3 regions of the Bacillus sp. N6 genome follow, and region 3 is predicted to be linked to each of the others. Evidence: riboswitches for the same ligand, from Rfam matches in the RefSeq annotation. Region 3 holds a riboswitch; each other region holds the start of a gene.
What was found. Region 3 has a riboswitch for thiamine pyrophosphate ahead of tenA (thiaminase II). Riboswitches for the same ligand answer to the same signal wherever they lie in the genome.
Positions count from the first base shown of each region.

Region 1: linked by a shared signal. The riboswitch ahead of ACUXVC_RS02190 (MTH1187 family thiamine-binding protein) and the one ahead of tenA (thiaminase II) in region 3 are both predicted to bind thiamine pyrophosphate.
Region 2: linked by a shared signal. The riboswitch ahead of tenA (thiaminase II) and the one ahead of tenA (thiaminase II) in region 3 are both predicted to bind thiamine pyrophosphate.

Region 1 is NZ_CM127843.1:423,617-428,068, forward strand. Features, by position in the region: gene ACUXVC_RS02185 (non-ribosomal peptide synthetase family protein) at 1-1,575, shown strand, start outside; TPP riboswitch at 1,628-1,729, shown strand; gene ACUXVC_RS02190 (MTH1187 family thiamine-binding protein) at 1,831-2,151, shown strand; gene ACUXVC_RS02195 (ABC transporter permease) at 2,123-2,896, shown strand; gene ACUXVC_RS02200 (ABC transporter substrate-binding protein) at 2,893-3,891, shown strand; gene ACUXVC_RS02205 (ABC transporter ATP-binding protein) at 3,888-4,452, shown strand, end outside.
Region 2 is NZ_CM127843.1:2,565,113-2,569,564, forward strand. Features, by position in the region: gene pdxR (MocR-like pyridoxine biosynthesis transcription factor PdxR) at 49-1,497, shown strand; gene ACUXVC_RS13115 (D-alanine--D-alanine ligase) at 1,502-2,416, shown strand; TPP riboswitch at 2,490-2,595, shown strand; gene tenA (thiaminase II) at 2,723-3,412, shown strand; gene ACUXVC_RS13125 (DUF3937 domain-containing protein) at 3,810-4,073, shown strand.
Region 3 is NZ_CM127843.1:741,914-746,365, reverse strand. Features, by position in the region: gene ACUXVC_RS03815 (ABC transporter permease) at 1-554, opposite strand, end outside; gene ACUXVC_RS03810 (ABC transporter ATP-binding protein) at 554-1,303, opposite strand; gene tenA (thiaminase II) at 1,272-1,967, opposite strand; TPP riboswitch at 2,053-2,156, opposite strand; TPP riboswitch at 2,217-2,328, opposite strand; gene ACUXVC_RS03800 (SH3 domain-containing protein) at 2,598-3,752, shown strand; gene ACUXVC_RS03795 (hypothetical protein) at 3,758-4,090, shown strand; gene ACUXVC_RS03790 (DUF3965 domain-containing protein) at 4,331-4,452, opposite strand, start outside.

The DNA of each region.
Region 1 (4,452 bases), 320 kb from region 3:
CCAGAATTAGTTTATCAGTTACAAGAGCAATTACCAGATTATATGGTGCCATCTAAACTAATTTATATTAATGAATTACCACTTACACCTAATAAAAAGATTGATGTTAAGAAGTTAGCTCAGTTAGAAGAAAAGTATGAACCGGTTCGTCTACAAGAATATGTTGCACCTTCTAATAAAGCAGAGAAACAAATAGCGCGCGCTTGGGCGGAAGTATTAGGAATTTCAAAAGTTGGAGTGCATGATGATTTCTTTACAATTGGTGGATATTCATTAAAAGTATTACGAGTCTTAACATTGTTAAAAGAAGATTTTTCACATTTAACAATTCAAGATTTCTTTAAAGAAAGAACGATATATGGATTAGCTCGAATTGAGCGAGAAGTAAAAGTAGAGAAAGAAGGAGTATTTCGTGAATATAAAGTGATTCACGAACCAGATACTATTACGTATGCAAACGTTTTGGAAGAAACCCAGATTTCAAATGTCTTTTTAACAGGAGCTACTGGTTATTTAGGATCACACATATTATATGAATTGTTGAGAGATACATCTGCTACTATTTATTGTTTAGTAAGACCAACCAAAGATGTGCAACAAAGAATTATAGATACATTAACAGGCTACTTTAGTGATATATGTGAAGAATGGTTACAGCGTATACAGGCCGTAGCTGGTGATCTGGGGGAAGAGTATCTTGGGATGAGCGAAGAAGAATTTATGTTCATCAGTTCTAAGATGGATACGATAATTCATTGCGGTGCAGATGTAAGACATTTTGGAGATGTAAAACAATTTGAAAATATAAATGTCCAAGGAACTAGCCGTATGCTAGCATTAGCGGAGAAAGGTGCTACATTCCATTTTATTTCTACAATTGGTATCCCGTTAGAATTAGCGGTAGATCAATGGGATACATACATGAAAACTGGTGATTTTAATTACAGTGTAGACTTAGAGAATGTATATTCAAATAGTAAACTACAAGCGGAAAACATTGTTCGTGAAGCAATGAAAAATGGTTTGCGCGGAAATATTTATCGTGCAGGTAATTTAGCATGTCATTCAGAAACAGGTTCGTTCCAACAAAATATTGAAGGAAACGCATTTTATCGTCTTATTAAAACAATGCTATTAATTGGGAAAGCACCAAATGTGAAGTGGAAAGTTGATTTCACACCAATTGATTTTGCTAGTAAATCAATTGTATCGTATTTAAAAGATTCGCAAATTGTAGGAGAGACGTTACATATTTGTCATCCACATCAAATTGAGTTTGAACAATTTATACAGTTAATTGGAGAGTGTGGATACAATCTTGAAATGGTTCCACTTTCAGAATATGTAAATACCGGACTTGAATTAGCGAAGGAAAATGAAGTAATAGCAGAGTTAATTGCTTCTCAAGTTGCAGGAGATGGAGCGCAGCAATCTGAAATTGTAATGGGTACGCGTAGAACGAATGAATGGATTAAGAAAAAAGAATTGATAGTACCAGCAATCAATAAAGAATTTATACAGCAGTTATTAGCTCATGGTGAAAAAGTTGGATATTTTCCAAAAATAATGAAATGATTATGCATGCTTTTGTTTGTTCAATAAAATAAATCATGCTACAATGAAAACGAATTAAGGACCGGGGAGCCAATTGGCTGAGAGGATGTAAGTAAACATCGACCCTCAACCTGATCTGGATAATGCCAGCGTAGGGAGTTACTTAAAGTGATGTAGCATATGTTATTCTATAATAACTTGCATACAAGGCTTTCCTACGCAGTAGGAAAGCCTTTTCTTATTTTTGAAATCTAATTTTATAAGGGGGATTTTATTATGTCACAACAAGTTACAATGTCATTTTCAGTAGTACCACAAGCGAAAACGAAAGATGTATATTCTGTTGTCGATAAAGCAATTGAAGTTGTGCAACAATCGGGAGTTCGTTATGAAGTAGGGGCAATGGAAACAACTTTGGAAGGAGAATTAGATGTACTTCTTGATGTCGTTAAACGTGCGCAACAAGCTTGCGTCGATGCTGGAGCAGAAGAAGTGATTACTTCTATTAAAATCCATTATCGTCCAAGCACTGGTGTAACGATAGATGAAAAGGTTTGGAAGTACCGTGATGAATATGCAAAACCAGAAGCAATCTAAACTTATTACAACTATTTGGCTTATCCTTCTCATTGCGATATGGGAAGGATCTGTTTCATTATTTAAAATCGAACCGTGGATTTTACCAAAGCCTTCTGCCATTGTTCAAGAATTAATTGGGATGAAAGATTTACTATTACCAAATACGATGCAAACACTGCAGGAAGTTATAATTGGACTATTCTTTGCAATTTTATTGGGGACGAGCATCGCAATTATTATGGACGTTATACCGTTATTTCGTATTTTAATAAATCCATTGCTCGTTATTTCGCAAACAATTCCAATTGTTGTACTTGCACCGCTATTTATTATTTGGTTTGGATATGGGATGTTGCCGAAAGTAATGGTCGTAATACTCGTTTGTTTCTTCCCAATTGCGCTTAGTATTTTAGAAGGTTTTCAAACAGTAGATAAAAACATGTTGAAGCTTTTACAAACAATGAAGGCGACAAAATGGCAAGTTTACCAGAAAGTAAAATTTCCAGCAGTGCTTCCATACTTTTTCTCCGGTTTAAAAATTGCAGTTACATATAGCGTAATGGGGGCAATTATCGGAGAATGGCTCGGTGCAAGTGAAGGATTAGGCGTTATGCTTACGAGGGCTACAAAATCCTTTTTGACTGCCCGAGTATTTGGTGTTGCAGCAATCATCGTTATAGTGACATTATGCCTGTATTTTATCGTAGAGTTTATGGCAAGAATAACAGCACCATGGATATATAGAAAGGACGGCAGAAAATGAAAAAAGGTTTGAAAGTTATGTTAGCTGCCTTAGTAGCGGTAGGTGTGGCTGGATGTAATCCGGCGAAGAAAGAAGAAAGTGCAAGTAAAGATCAAAAAGTAAAAGTAGTATTAGATTGGTTTCCAAATACGAATCATACTGGCTTGTATGTAGCGCAAACGAAAGATTATTACAAAAAGCAAGGATTAGATGTAGAAATTATTCAACCAGGTGACAATGTAACAGCAGAGCAAATGATAGCATCAGGAAAAGCAGACTTCGCAATAAGCGCACAAGAAAATGTAACATTAGCTCGTGTGGAAGGAATTCCTGTTGTATCTGTAGGAGCGATTATTCAGCATAACACTTCAGCGTTTGCATCGCTTAAGAAAGATAATATGACGTCACCGAAAGATTTTGAAGGTAAACGTTATGGCGGCTGGGGAGGACCAGCGGAAGAAGCGACATTAAAGACGATTATGGATAAGCATCAAGCTGATTTTAATAAAGTTGAAAAAATCATCTTAGGACAAACAGATTTCTTTAAATCAATCGGCCGTGATGCAGATTTCGAATGGATTTATTACGGTTGGGATGGTATTGAAGCGAAGCGCCAAGGAAAAGAGTTAAATACGATTATGGTGAAAGACTTAGATCCAGCGCTTGATTTCTATAGTCCTGTTATTATTACGAGTGAAAAACATACGAAGCAAGATAAAGACTTTGTGAAAAAGTTTATGAGTGCAACAACAGAAGGTTATAATTTTGCAATTAAGGAACCGAAAGAAGCTGCTGATATTTTAATTAAAGCTGTTCCAGATGTAAATAAAGATTTAGTTCAAGAAAGCCAGAAATGGTTAAGTACGAAGTATCAAGATGATGCGAAAGCATGGGGAGTACAGAAGGAAGAAATTTGGACGAATTACATGAATTTCTTATATGACAACAAAGTTATTAAAAAGAAAATCGATGTAAAAGATGCTTTTACAAATGAATTCCTTCCAAGTGAAAAATGAGCGGATTACAAATAAAAAATATAGTGAAATCTTTCGACGGAAAGAATGTATTAGAGAATATTAGTGCCTCTATACAAGAGGGAGAGTTTGTTTCTTTTGTAGGACAGAGTGGTTGCGGGAAAAGCACATTATTAAACATGATTGCAAATGTTGAAAAACCAACAAGCGGGAACGTAATATATAAAGATAAGCAAGTACAAGAGCAAGATGTTGTTAGTTATATGCCACAACAAGATTTATTACTACCGTGGCGATCAGCTTTGCAAAATATCGTTCTTCCGTTAGAAATTGAAGGAAAGCCGAAAAAACAAAGGCTGACAGAAGGAATGGAAGCATTAAAGCAGTTCGAACTAGATGAATATGCAGACCATTATCCAGATGAATTGTCTGGTGGTATGCGTCAAAGAATTAGTTTTCTGCGCACATATTTATGTGAAAAGCCAATTATGCTGCTTGATGAGCCTTTTGGAAAGTTAGATGCATTTACAAAAATGGAAGTACATAGCTGGCTTTTAAACTCTTGGCATCAAGAGAAGCAAACAATCGTTATGGTGACACATG
Region 2 (4,452 bases), 1.8 Mb from region 3:
TTTTGAGAATGAAATAAATATGCAAAAATGATTGCAGGGGGTAAGGAATTGTTTAAGGATTTTAAAGTTGTTAAAGATCGTCCCGTTTATATTCAATTAAAAGACTATTTGAAAAAGATGATTATGAAAGGGCATTTGCTCGGGGATCAAAAAATCCCATCAACAAGGGAACTAAGTGAATTACTAAGTGTGAGTAGAAACACTGTACTCGCTGCTTATGCAGATTTAGAGCAAGAAGGACTCATTTATGCAGTTAAAGGAAAAGGGAACTTTGTTGCGAAGGTGGATATATCTAATACTTCGTCTGTTGAAATAGATTGGAAAAATAAACTTAATACAGTGACCGCATTAGCGGACGAATTAGATTTAATGAAACATGGTGTTCGTTGGGAAAAGGGAATGATTGTTTTTAATAGTATAGCCCCGGATGAGAAGCTATTTGATGTTGAAAATTTCAAAAGAGCTTTTCTTACTCGTATGTCCATTGAAGGGGACATCGTATTGAACTACGGATATGCAAAGGGATATAGACCGTTAATGAATTATTTACTTCATTACATGGAAATGAAAGGTGTAGACATTTCGAATAAAGATATTCTAATTACAAATGGATTTACAGAAGGATTGGATATTGTACTCTCTTCTTTATCAAAAAAATCCGGTCGTGTCATTTGTGAGAATCCAACTCACCATGCTGCACTTAAGCTTTTCCGTTTACATGGACTTGAAGTTCATGGGATTGATATGCATGAGGATGGTATTGATACGAATGAAGTTGAAAAAAGTTTGCGTGAAAAAGATTTTGATTTTGCTTATTTAATTCCTTCTTATCATAATCCAACCGGTATTGTTACGAGTTCAGAGAAAAGAACGGAATTGATGAGGTTATTCTCAAAATACAAGGTTCCTATTATAGAGGACGGATTTAATGAAGAATTACGTTATTCAGGTTCACATTTAGCTCCATTATTAACTTTTGCGGGAGCTGGCAATAATGTGATTTATATTAGTAGCTTTTCAAAGGTGCTTTTCCCTGGTTTACGTGTAGGCTGGATTATTGCAGATAAAGAGCTGATTCATTATTTAGAAAGCGTAAAAAGAGCAAGAACGATTCACACATCTACGCTAGATCAAGCTGTTCTGTTTCAATATTTACATGAGGGATACTTTGAAAAATATTTAAAAAAGGCAAGATCTGTTTATAAGAAAAAATATGAGTTAGCTGTCGGGGCATGTAACCAGTACATTCCTTTTAAAAGAATGACTGGAGATGGTGGACTTCATTTATTTATAGAGCTAGAAGAGCATATGAACGCCCGCACACTTTTACAAAAGTGTTATGAGAAAGGCGTTACGTTTTCACCTGGAGATGTTTTTTACTCTGATGGAGAAGGAGCGAACACTTTCCGATTAGGGTTTTCGCGCTTGAAAGAAGAAGAAATAGTTCGGGGAATTAAAATAATTGGTGATACATTAAAAAATGAAAATTGGAGTTGAGAAAATGAAAATCGGTGTTATTATGGGCGGGGTATCGTCTGAAAAACAAGTTTCAATTATGACGGGGAATGAAATGATTGCTCATTTAGATAAAAATAAGTATGAAATAGTTCCAATTACATTAAACGAAAAAATGGATTTAATTGAAAAAGCGAAAGACATTGACTTTGCATTGCTCGCATTACACGGAAAATACGGAGAAGATGGGACAGTTCAAGGAACACTGGAGAGTTTAGGGATTCCTTATAGCGGAAGTAATATGTTATCTAGCAGTATATGTATGGATAAAAATATTTCGAAAAAGATTTTACGTTATGAAGGTGTAGAAACACCAGATTGGATTGAACTTACAAAAATGGAGGATCTAAATCTGGATGAGTTAGATAAGTTAGGATTTCCATTAGTGGTAAAACCAAACTCTGGCGGATCGAGTGTCGGGGTGAAAATCGTTTACAATAAAAATGAATTGATCTCAATGCTAGAAACTGTATTCGAATGGGATTCTGAAGTAGTAATTGAGAAGTATATAAAAGGTGATGAAATTACATGTTCTATTCTGGATGGAAAACAGTTACCTATAGTTTCAATTCGACATGCAGCCGAGTTCTTTGATTACAATGCAAAATATGATGATACTAGTACAGTTGAGGAAGTTATCGAACTTCCAGCAGAAATTAATGAACGTGTAAATAAAGCTTCACTGACTTGTTATAAAGCATTAAAATGTAGTGTTTATGCAAGAGTTGATATGATGGTGAAGGACGGAATTCCATATGTAATGGAAATTAATACATTACCAGGGATGACACAATCAAGCCTATTGCCCAAAAGTGCAGAAGCAGCGGGAATTAGTTATAGCAAACTATTAGATATGATTATTGAAACATCATTAAAAGTTAGAAATGAAGAAGGGTTTTAAGGAGATTATATAACTAATTCTTTTGACAGTTTCACGAAGTATGCTATGATGAATACATTATAAAAACAAAATATTTATCCACTAGGGGGGCCTTTTATAGGCTGAGATCAAATGTGATTTTGAGACTCTTAGTACCTGATCTGGTTAATGCCAGCGTAGGGAAGTGGGAAAGACGTTGCTATTTAATGAGTAAATAAATACTGTCAATTTCACTTTCTTTACGCCTGTAAAGAAAGTTTTTTTATTTTACAGCTTTAATAATTGTGGATAAATACTTATATTTTATACATTATTGGAGGGATTTAAATGACTTTTTCACAATCATTACGTAAAGAAGTAGATTCAATTTGGGAAGCGAGTTTTAACCATCCTTTTGTAAAAAAACTTGGTGAAGGAACATTAGATTTAGCTAGTTTTCGCTATTATGTGCTTCAAGATTCATATTATTTGAGTCATTTTGCTAGAGTACAAACTTTAGGAGCTGCAAAAGCTCTTGAATTAGAGACGACAGCTCGTATGGCACATCATGCTCAAAATACATATGAGGCCGAGTTATCTTTACATGAGAATTTTGCTAAAAAGCTAGGGATAACAAAAGAAGAAAAAGATAATTTTATTCCTGCGCCAACTGCATATGCGTATACTTCACATATGTATCGTGCTGCGTATGAAGGGCATTTAGGAGATATCATTGCAGCAATTTTACCTTGCTATTGGTTGTATTATGAAATTGGCGAACGCTTAAAAGAGTGCCAGCCGGAAGAGCCAATTTATAACGAATGGATTTCTGCTTATGGATCTGATTGGTTCCGTACGCTAGTTGAAGAACAAATTACACGTTTAGATACTATCGCTGAAAAAGTAACAGAGGTAGACCGCAAACGTATGAAACAGCATTTTATTATTAGCAGTCAATATGAATATTCATTTTGGAAAATGGCTTATACATTAGAAAAGTGGCCAGTGGATACAGACGTAAAAGACGTAATTGGATAAAGAATAGAAATAATGTTATAGATAGGTATGGATCATACCTATCTATATATTTTTTCTTGTCAAATTTGCGTAAAGTCATTAGTGCTACGGATATGGCGAAATAAAATATCGATAATTTAGCTCATTTACTTGTCTACGCAATAACTGGATAAACTTCTGTCACATTTATTTTACAATCAAAGAACGTAAATGTTGGTGGTATGAAGTTAAATAAGAAAAGAAACCCGAGCTGTTAGCTGTAACGGAGTTGTTTTTTCTTTGCAGGAATTTCTAAATTATCATGGAGTGTTGTTAATACGATATGCAAATATGCATATCGTATTTTTTTGAGTTCTTTATGTGTTAAAATTAGATATAAAGATATGGAAATATAAAGAAGCAAAAGCAGGAATATCCAATGAATTTTGAGAGGTGTTATATGTTTACAAATAAGAAATTAATTCGATTTGGTTTATCGTTGTTTGTATTTTTAGGGATAATTAATTTTACAATCAGCTATTTCCAAACATATCTTGAAACAGCAGCAGATATTAAATGGGTAATTCCAGAAATTTGGAAAACTATTTTGCTAGATGTTCCTCAAGGTATACTTGTTCTTTTAGGCGCAATTGCTTTATATGATTTCACAAAAGAGGCATCACAAAAAGACGCATCAATCTAAGTGTGTCTTTTTTCTATTAGGAATTTCATAGAGAGTTTTGCTGGAGAAATAGAATGAAAAGCCCTAATAAGGGCTTTTTTCTTTGTAGGAATTTCTTATCCGTCATAGAAACCGGTTACTTGGAGGTGTTATAGCGAAAGGCATTTACAGTACAGAAAAATCTAAGCGGCAGACGAAAATATATAGGATATGGCAACATAATTATTGAGAAATTAATTGAATTTAGTAGGTATGAAGATATGACGCTAGAATTCATATTTTTTAATTTTTATTTATCCCGCATTAACGGGCTGTTCGTAAAAGCCTGATTGGTGAGGGCTAATAATCAGCGGGGGATGAACTCCCCCCCACTGATTAAAGTTTCACTTTATAAAAATGA
Region 3 (4,452 bases):
AGCGGAACTGCAATTTTTAAAGCTGAGAAAAAATAAGGAAGAGCAGACGGCAACTTTAATTTAAGAAAAATATCTCTTTTCGTTGCTCCATATGTAACTAAGAGCTCCTCCCATTCTTTTTTTGTACTACGCAGTCCATCATACGTATTGACCGCAATCGGGAAAAACGTAATTAAAACTGTGACAACAACCTTACTCCAAATTGTGTATCCAAACCATAAAACAAATAGCGGAGCAAGCGCAGTAATCGGAATCGTTTGTGAAGCAACTAATAATGGATAAAATGCTCTTTCCATCCATGTACTCGCATTCATTAACATCGCTAGCCCTACACCTAATATGATAGAAATAACAACACCTATTAAAACGACGTATAACGTTGCAGGTAAATGAACCGTAAATAATATGTCTTTTAGTTTCCATATCTTCATTACAATCGCAGACGGTGACGGTAAAATGTACATCTCATCTACAATTCTTGCTCCTATTTCCCACACAGCTAGTAAAATACTAGAAAGTGTAATAGCAGGAACTAATTCTTTCAATCGGTTCATCACACAAGTACCTGCCTTTGTAACATACTAAGAAGCTCATCTTTCAGCGCTAATACTTCCGGTTTATATAAATCTTTTCGTGTTCTGTTATGATCAAGTGGTACAATCCGCTCAGTCAAAGTCGTTATCGGCTGCTGTTCCACTACTAAAACTCGGTTCGAAAGAAATAACGCTTCTTCAACATCATGAGTAATGAATAAAATTGTTTTTTCCCACTCTTGCCATTGTTCAAACAGCCATTCTTGCAAAGAGGCCTTCGTTAAAGCATCTAACGCGCTAAACGGTTCATCTAATAACAATATCTCCCCGCCCGTTAACAAAGTTCGGATAAAAGATACGCGTTGCCTCATACCACCAGATAAATCTTTCGGATGTTTTGTCTCATATCCTTGTAAACCAAATTTATATAACAGTTCCTTTGCCTTTACTTGTGCTTCTTTCTTCTGTACACCTTGGCACTCTAGCGGCAGAGCAGCATTCTCAATAATTGTTCTCCACGGCAAAAGCATATCTTTTTGCGGCATATATCCTACAGGATGGTGCTTTGTTTCTGTCAGTTCTATCTTTCCAGTACTTACCTTCTCTAGGCCTGTAATAAGGCGAAATAAAGTACTTTTCCCACATCCACTCGGTCCGATAATACTGAAAAACTCTTTCTCATGTATAGAAGCATTTAATTCATGGATGATTGGTTTCTCATCGTAATGAAAAGAAACATTATGAAACTGTAGTATGTTCTTGCTCCTCAAATCCCCACATCTCCTTACGATAGGACATATCCCAGAATAAATATTCAAATCGACTGGAATATAAGAAAATCTCCTCTAATCTATCTAGTTCTTTCTCAGACTTTCCAACTGCCATTTCATTTAATAAATCTATTAACCAAATACAAAGATTACCGTATTCTTCCGAACTATATCCTTGAATCCACTCACCAAAAAACTCATGATCTCTTGCTCCAGGAATATCATTTAAACGCTTTCCAATTTCCCAGTAGCTCCACATACATGGAAGAAGCGCTGCTATTAATTCTGCAAGTGTGCCATTTTGAGATACAGACATCATGTAATTTGTATAAGCTAAATTTTTAGCAGATGGCTTTGCAGACTCTATCTCCTCTATAGAAATTCCAAGTCTTTTTGCATATTGTTTATGGATTGTCATTTCGCCATTTAATATTCCATCAATTTGTTCAGCGAACTTTCCCATTACTTGTGGATTCGTTGCTTTTACAACACCAATCGCATATAATTTTGCATAATCTAGCAGATATAAATAATCTTGAATAATATAATACTGAAATTTATCTTTTTCTAACGTGCCATCTCCCATACCCACTACAAACGGATGATTATGACTCATCTCCCAAACCGGTTGCACAGTTTCTAATAATCTATCGCAAAATTTCATTTCTCTATCCCCTTTCAATATATGTATCTAAATAAAAAACCACTTCTATATATAAGAAGTGGTTACAGCAAATAAAATTATACATTTATTCGATGTTCCACTTCCCTTCGCTAGTATTACCTAGATCAGGTGTTATAAGGGTTAAGGATTATTCCTCTCTCAGCAAATCAAGCACCCCTAGTGGTTTCAATATGAAATTTTCAAATAAAAAAGCCCCGTTTCTATACGCAAAGAAACGGGGACTCATTGTTAGTGTCCGAATTGCTTCCCTACGCTAGCATAATCTAGATCAGGTAATAAAAAGGATCAAAGGCTTACGGCCTACTCTCAGCTGGCAACACCAGCTCTCCTAGCAAACTATAAAATTATCACTGTCAGTATAACACCCTAATAAGACATCATCAACTATTTTAATTTTCTTAATTATCAACAAAAAATTAAAGTTATACAATACATACATTCTATTTTAGAAAATAAAACTCCAATTAATTGTTTAAAAAGGAATCATTATCCTCAAAAAATTTATTTTTATATTGATTTCATATTACATTTATGTGAATACACCCACTATATTATATCTTTATACTATAATAAAATTACAACTATACAACTAGAGGAGGTCTCTATTCCATGAATATGAAAGCTACTGCTTTAACAGCAACTACTGTAGCGATTGCTTCTTTACTTCCTTCTATGGGTGAAACAAATGTACAAAAAGCAAACGCTGAACAATTATCTAATGTTAAAACTGGGTATGTCAAAGTCGATCAAGTAGCATTACATACAGAAGATAACGTAAAGAGCACATCAATTGATACAATTCGCTTTAATACAAAAGTGAACATCCTTGAAACAACTAATGGTTGGTATAAAGTATCTGTTCATAATAAAGTAGGTTATGTACAAAAAGATGCTATTTTACTAAAAAACAAACTTCAATCTAATGATCAATACATCGTCAATGCTAATGCATTAAACGTTCGCTCTGAACCTAATTTAGAATCTTCCATTTTAGATGTATTACCAAATGGCAAGTTTATTACCGTTCAAGAAGATCAAGGCGAATGGTATAAAATATCACATAATGGCCAAACGGGTTACGTACAAAAAGCATTCATCTCTAATGGTTCACAACCCTTAGTAAAAGGAATCACCGTTCAAAATAATACAAAATATACTGTTGCAACACCTAATCTGAATGTACGTAGCAACACTAGTACAAGTAGCGCTCTACTCGGTTCATTACAAAACGGTACACAAGTACAAGTAGTAGAAACTGTAGGAACTTGGTATAAAATTCGTTTTGGCACAGGATACGGATATGTAGCAAAACACTATGTAGTACAAAATCAACCACAGGCTAAAACAGATCAGCCTTCATCTATTCCAGCTGCTTTCAAATTCCCTGCTCAAGGAAGAATTAGCTCAACCTTTGATATACGATGGGAACAAATGCATTATGGTATAGATATTGCTGCTCCAGGGAACGTCTCTATCCAAGCTGCTGCTGCAGGTAAAGTTGTGAAATCTTATTATTCAGCTAGCTATGGCAATGTTGTGTTCATTGCGCATCAAATCAATGGGAAATTATATACAACTGTTTATGCTCATATGAAGGATCGCACTGTACAAACTGGTGATCAAGTACAAGCTGGACAATTAGTAGGTCATATGGGCAACACAGGTCATTCATACGGGCAACATCTTCATTTTGAATTACATAATGGAGAATGGAATTTTGAAAAAACAAATGCAGTAAATCCACTGCCATATTTAGTTAGGTAAATTGTATGCCACGCAATATACCTCTTATAATTGAATACGCAGCCTTTTTAGGTTTAATCTGTTGTTTAATCATTTACAATACAAATATTGTATTTTTATCTATTATTATTGCTTTTGTTGCATTAGAAATTATGATGGAATCATTTCAAGTGCAACTAAAACAAAAAATTGCCCATATTTATAACGCTATATTTCTTTTGAGTGCTCTCATAACAAATATAATTAGTAATGGCTTTTATTTATCTACTGTATTTCCAGTATTCTTTATGGCTGTTTTATTATTTGTAGCTAGATATATTAATGTCCCTTATAACCAAAAACAAAAACAAGAAGCTTAGAAAGAGGAGACACTGTGTACCAATCTTTCAAAGATGCTCCAATAAAATACATATTGCATTTGTATAAGAAAGCCAATACTTTTTTTGGTATACAAGGAAGTTATACTGCACAACTTCTCCTATATGGAATGTTGTTTCTTGTTTTAATCACTTTCTCCTTGTTTTACTAACAAAAAAGGATCTCACATAAACTGGAGATCCTTTTTAATTTATATTAATTTTTCATATCGAAAATATTGTTTATCCACAAGCATATTTTTCATAAATAAAGCTCAGATTATATTTTTTCTCTAAGCTCATTCGTTGTTCGTCATCGCACCAATAGAAAAGAATATCATGAATCGTTGCGTAACGCTTATTTT